2 regions of the Buttiauxella cochleicola genome follow, and region 1 is predicted to be linked to the other one. Evidence: predicted binding sites of a transcription regulator. Region 1 holds the regulator's gene; the other holds the start of a gene.
The links. Region 1 encodes PurR, which represses purine synthesis genes. Its sites were predicted from a motif close to CANGCAAACGTTTGCNTG; they were not measured.
Positions count from the first base shown of each region.

Region 2: gcvT (glycine cleavage system aminomethyltransferase GcvT) is a predicted target of PurR. The motif match lies at 1,429-1,446, and genes of this name have one in related genera.

Region 1 is NZ_JAJSOU010000001.1:180,694-183,880, reverse strand. Features, by position in the region: gene sodB (superoxide dismutase [Fe]) at 1-548, shown strand, start outside; gene cydH (cytochrome bd-I oxidase subunit CydH) at 601-690, opposite strand; gene purR (HTH-type transcriptional repressor PurR) at 986-2,011, shown strand; gene punR (DNA-binding transcriptional activator PunR) at 2,032-2,943, opposite strand; gene punC (purine nucleoside transporter PunC) at 3,059-3,187, shown strand, end outside.
Region 2 is NZ_JAJSOU010000005.1:44,002-47,188, reverse strand. Features, by position in the region: gene ubiI (FAD-dependent 2-octaprenylphenol hydroxylase) at 1-1,113, shown strand, start outside; gene gcvT (glycine cleavage system aminomethyltransferase GcvT) at 1,535-2,632, shown strand; gene gcvH (glycine cleavage system protein GcvH) at 2,655-3,044, shown strand; gene gcvP (aminomethyl-transferring glycine dehydrogenase) at 3,101-3,187, shown strand, end outside.

The DNA.
Region 1 (3,187 bases):
AAGATGCTTTAGCACCGCATATCTCCGCCGAAACTCTGGAATACCATTACGGTAAACACCATCAAACCTATGTCACTAACCTGAACAATCTGGTTAAGGGCACCGCGTTTGAAGGTAAAACTCTCGAAGAGATCGTTCGTACTTCCGAAGGTGGCGTGTTTAACAACGCAGCTCAGGTTTGGAACCACACCTTCTATTGGAATTGCCTGGCACCAAATGCAGGCGGTGAACCAACTGGGGAGCTTCTGGAAGCCATTAATAAGTCGTTTGGGAGCTTTGCTGAGTTTAAACAGCAGTTCACTGATGCGGCTATTAAAAACTTTGGCGCTGGCTGGACCTGGCTTGTCAAACAAGAAGATGGCGCTCTGGCGATTGTCTCTACCTCAAACGCGGGTACCCCATTAACAACAGCGGCAACACCGTTATTGACTGTGGATGTGTGGGAACATGCGTACTACATCGACTACCGCAATGCTCGTGCTGGCTATCTTGAGCATTTCTGGGCGTTGGTGAACTGGGAGTTTGTTGCTAAGAATCTGGCAGCATAAAACCAAAAAGATATGGGCCGCGATTGCGGCCCATTTTAATCAGAGCGATGTATCAATGCAGTACGGCGGTTAACGCGCCACACACAATCAGAGCCAAAACAACAACCGTGGTCATGATTGAAAATTTCAGATCGGTACTCATTAGCAAACTCCTTTTATTACCCTACAATCGGTGTGTCGGATTGATTTTCCCACAATCAGACATAAAAATCCCCCTGGTTTTAACCTGATATCGCTTTTCCCTCTTTCACTTTTCTCCAGGATAGGCCAAAATCCCACGCTAATTTGTTGCGTACCATCTATTCAACGCCCTCCTCCCGTTTTATGTCGCAATCCCGGCATACCTGCAACCTTAACGTTGCCTCAGGAGTTAGCGTACGCAAACGTTTAACACATTGGTTATCAGGGGTTTACGATATGGCCCGGAGTGAAATTTAATGGCGACAATCAAGGACGTAGCGAAGCTCGCAAACGTTTCCACTACAACCGTATCACATGTGATTAACAAGACCCGTTTTGTGGCGGAAGAAACACGCAATGCGGTCTGGGCAGCAATTAAACAATTGCATTATTCGCCTAGCGCCGTCGCACGTAGCTTGAAAGTTAATCACACCAAAACGATTGGTTTGCTAGCCACTTCTAGCGAAGCACCCTATTTTGCCGAGATAATCGAAGCTGTCGAAAATAGCTGCTTTGAAAAAGGCTACACCCTGATTTTGGGTAATGCGCACAATAATTTCGAAAAACAGCGCGCCTATTTATCCATGATGGCGCAAAAACGCGTCGATGGGCTGTTGGTGATGTGTTCTGAATACCCGGAATCATTACTGACTATGCTTGAAGAGTATCGTCACATCCCAATGGTTGTGATGGACTGGGGCGAAGCCCGCGCGGATTTCACCGACTCCGTTGTCGATAATGCCTTCCACGGTGGCTATCTGGCTGGCCGTTATTTGATTGAGCGTGGTCACCGCGAAATTGGTGCAATTCCCGGTCAAATGGAACGTAATACCGGTGGCGGCCGCCATGCTGGTTTTATGAAAGCGCTGGAAGAGGCTGGTATCGCTATTCCTGAGAACTGGATTGTGCAGGGTGACTTTGAACCTGAGTCAGGCTACCGCGCCATGCAGCAGATAATTGGGCAGTCCCATCGCCCTACCGCGATATTCTGCGGCGGTGACATTATGGCGATGGGCGCAATTTGTGCTGCTGATGAAATGGGTTTACGCGTGCCGCAAGATATTTCCATTATCGGCTACGACAACGTGCGTAACGCGCGTTACTTCTCACCGGCATTGACCACCATTCATCAGCCGAAGGATTCACTGGGTGAAACAGCATTCAATATGCTGCTGGATAGAATCGTCAATAAACGCGAAGAGTCGCAGTCGATTGAAGTACATCCACGCTTAATTGAACGCCGTTCAGTGGCAGATGGTCCATTCCGCGATTATCGTCGCTAAAAACAGTCAATGGAGCCTGCCTAAGCAGGCTCCTGCAACCACTCCTGATTCATCGTCTCACTATCCCCCAAATACTCCAACAACCAGGCCAAAGCTGGCGAAGCATCATTTTGCCGCCATGTCAGGCAACATGCCGCGTCCGGGAATGGGTTATCGAGCGTCAGCTCACTCCACTGCCCCGAAGCTAACCACGGCTTTGCTATATGCAGCGGCACCATACCAATACATAAACCCGCGCTAAGACAATCAGAGCCAGATTCCCAGTCTGGAACCACAACTCGACGCTGATTATCCAAAAGCCAGGTAATGCGCTTCGGTAGCGAGCGGGAAGTATCTTCCAGTACTAACGACGGCCAGGCCCGTAGATCATCATCACTTAAGGTTCCGCCCTGCTGTGCCAGCGGGTGATTTGATGACACCACACAGCGCCAACTCAACGTCCCCATATCGCGGAACGCATAACGCCCCCCGACGGGAATAGCTTGTGTCGCACCAATCGCGACTTCAACTCGCCCATCAGCCAGCGCATCCCACACGCCGTTAAACACTTCCTGGAAGATACGCAGTTCGATATCCGGAAAATGACGATAAAAATCCAACACTAACTGACGTGTTCGTTCAGGTTTAACGATGTTATCGACTGCAATCGCCAGGTGCCCGCGCCATCCATTTGCGATCTGTTGACACTGCTGCCGTGTCGTCATCATTTTTTTGATAACAGAACGGCCTTCTTTCAGGAAAAAGACGCCAGCGGGGGTTAATTCAACATCACGATGGCGACGTTCGAATAACGGAACCGCTAACCAATCTTCCAGTTGCCGTACCGTATAGCTGATAGCTGACGGAACGCGGTGCAACTCTTGTGCTGCACCACTGAAGCTGCCATTGCGCGCTACCGCATCTATCACTTCCAGCGAATATTCTGACCACATTTCTCTGCTCACAAATTTTTTGAACGCAACCTACAAATATTAGCGTTTCACAAGCCTATTTGCACTCCGTACACTCTTGCAGCGATCAACCTGCAAGATAAAACAAGAGAAAATTATGCAACCATCAAAAGGATTTCTTATCTGGCTGGCTGGATTAAGTGTTCTGGGCTTCCTTGCCACAGACATGTATCTGCCTGCTTTCGCTGCCATTCAGCAAGATTTACAGACCGATGCCTCCGCCGTC
Region 2 (3,187 bases), on a different contig from region 1:
GTGCTGGAGAACCATCTCCCAAAGCCGCTAGCACCTGAATCTGCACCCGCTTTGCGTGTTTCAGCCATCAATGCTGCCAGCGAAAAATTGCTCACTCATCTTGGTGCATGGCCAAAAATTGTTGCCCAACGTGCCAGTTGCTATCACGGCATGGAAGTGTGGGATCAAGACAGCTTCGGGCATATCGCTTTTGACGATAAATCCTTTGGTTTCAGCCATCTTGGCCACATTATCGAAAACTCGGTAATTCATCATGCATTGTGGCAACGAGCTGAGCAGTGCAGTGATGTCACCCTAATGGCTCCTGCCGAATTACAACAGGTTGCGTGGGGTGAAAACGAGGCGTTCATAACGCTGACAGACGGCGCAATGCTCACCGCGCGTTTGGTCGTCGGGGCTGATGGTGCCAACTCCTGGCTGCGCAACCAGGCCGATATCCCGCTCACTTTTTGGGATTATCGCCATCATGCTTTGGTTGCCACCATCCGTACCGCCGAACCCCATGAAGCAGTGGCTCGTCAGGTGTTTCATGGCGAAGGGATTTTGGCCTTCCTGCCATTAAGTGACCCGCATTTATGTTCAATTGTCTGGTCATTGCCGCCGCTGGAAGCTGAACGTTTGCAACAGGCAAGCGATGAAGAATTTAACCAGGCGCTGTCCGTAGCATTCAATATGCGCCTTGGTTTGTGCAGTGTTGAAAGCGAACGCCAGATGTTCCCGCTGACAGGCCGTTACGCGCGCAATTTTGCGGCTCACCGTCTGGCGCTGGTCGGCGATGCGGCACACACCATTCATCCGTTAGCCGGGCAGGGTGTGAATCTTGGGTTTATGGATGCCGCTGAACTGATTGATGAAGTGCGTCGTTTGCATCGCCAGGGCAAAGACATCGGGCAGTATTTGTATCTGCGTCGCTACGAGCGTAGCCGTAAACATAGTGCCGCGATGATGCTTGCCAGTATGCAGGGTTTCCGCGATCTGTTTGCTGGAAGCAATCCGGCGAAGAAACTGCTGCGCGATATCGGTCTGAAACTGGCGGATACGCTTCCGGGTGTAAAACCGCAACTTGTTAAGCAGGCGATGGGCCTACACGATTTACCGAATTGGTTAAGATAACTACGTCACATTTCCCTTTCCTTTTATTGGAAAGGGAAACACCCTCCTCATTTGAAAAATTCTAATCTCACCTATTATTTCGGATTACTTTTTCTCATCCCACGTTTTTAGCGATGTAGTGAATTTGTTTCTGAAATGGTCGTAAATGTTAGCTAACGCTAAATTATGACTAAAACACTTCTTATTTATGCGCGGTGTCTCGCATTTTTCCAGTCGAATACTCTGCATGCTGCGCTTTCTATTTTGGTCATAAGCTAATGCTATAACGGTTTTAGCCTTATGGTTTACTCCCTCATTCAATGGTAACTTCAGACAAAAGGTAACGTTTGCGTCGCCCTCGGGATCGATGGCGGTGCTGGGTTTCGTCTGAAGAAAAGAAAAGCGAAATGCGCTTTTCAACCAGATGGTTAAAGAGGAAAAAATGACTCAAAAGACCCCTTTGTTTGAACAGCATAATCTCTGCGGTGCGCGCATGGTGGACTTCCACGGCTGGATGATGCCATTGCACTATGGCTCGCAGATTGATGAGCACCATGCGGTGCGCAACGATGCAGGGATGTTTGATGTCTCCCACATGACCATCGTTGACCTGAAAGGCAGCCGTACCCGCGAATTCCTGCGTTATCTCGTCGCAAACGACGTAGCCAAACTGACCCAGCCTGGTAAAGCCCTCTACACCGCCATGCTCAACGCTTCCGGCGGTGTTATCGATGACCTGATTATCTATTTCCAGACCGAAGACTTCTTCCGCCTGGTGGTGAACTCTGCCACCCGTGAAAAAGATCTGGCCTGGATTAATCAACACGCCGAACCGTTCGCGGTTGAAGTCACCGTGCGTGATGACCTGTCGCTGATTGCCGTTCAGGGTCCAAATGCTCAGGCAAAAGCCGCGCAGCTATTTACTGAAGAACAACGCAAAGCGGTTGCAGGTATGAAGCCATTCTTCGGTGTTCAGGCGGGCGATCTGTTTATTGCGACCACCGGTTATACCGGTGAAGCGGGCTATGAAATTGCTATGCCAAACGAAAAAGCTGCCGAGTTTTGGGCACAGCTTGTCGAGATTGGCGTGAAACCTTGCGGCCTTGGTGCACGTGACACGCTGCGTCTGGAGTCCGGTATGAACCTGTATAGCCAGGAAATGGATGAGAGTGTTTCTCCATTGGCCGCGAATATGGGTTGGACTATCGCCTGGCAGCCTGAAGACCGTGATTTTATAGGCCGTGAAGCCCTGGAGAGCCAGCGTGAGAAAGGCACTGACCAGCTCGTTGGTTTGATCATGACGGAAAAAGGCGTATTACGTAATGAGCTGCCTGTTCGTTTTACTGATGAATCAGGCAACATTCGTGAAGGCGTTATCACCAGCGGGACCTTCTCGCCGACGTTAGGTTACAGCATTGCTCTGGCACGCGTTCCTGCGGGCATCGGCGAAACCGCCATTGTTCAAATCCGCAACCGAGAAATGCCGGTCAAAGTAACCAAACCAATTTTTGTTCGCGGCGGTAAAGCTGTCGCGCAGTGAATTTGAAATCAGGAGAAAAACAATGAGCAATGTGCCGAACGAATTGAAATACAGCAAAGAACACGAGTGGCTGCGTAAAGAAGCTGATGGTACTTACACCATTGGTATCACCGAGCACGCGCAAGAGCTGCTGGGCGATATGGTGTTTGTCGACCTGCCAGAAGTGGGCGCAACAGTCAGCACTGGTGATGATTGCGCCGTTGCCGAATCTGTAAAAGCGGCTTCCGATATTTACGCGCCAATCAGCGGCGAGATCATCGCAGTCAACACCGAGCTGAGCGACTCGCCTGAGCTAATCAACAGCGAGCCATACGCGGCGGGCTGGATCTTCAAGATCAAAGCTAGCGACGAGTCCGAACTGGATGGTTTGCTGGATGCAACCGCGTACGAAGCTCTGTTAGAAGACGAATAAATCTTTTATCCCCTCATCTTTTTGGGTGAGGGAAAACACTTCAGGAATCACCGCTCATGACCCAGTCTTTACGTCAGCTTGAAAATCACGAAGCGTTTATCGACCGCCACATTGGACCAGACGCACAGCAGCAACACGAAATG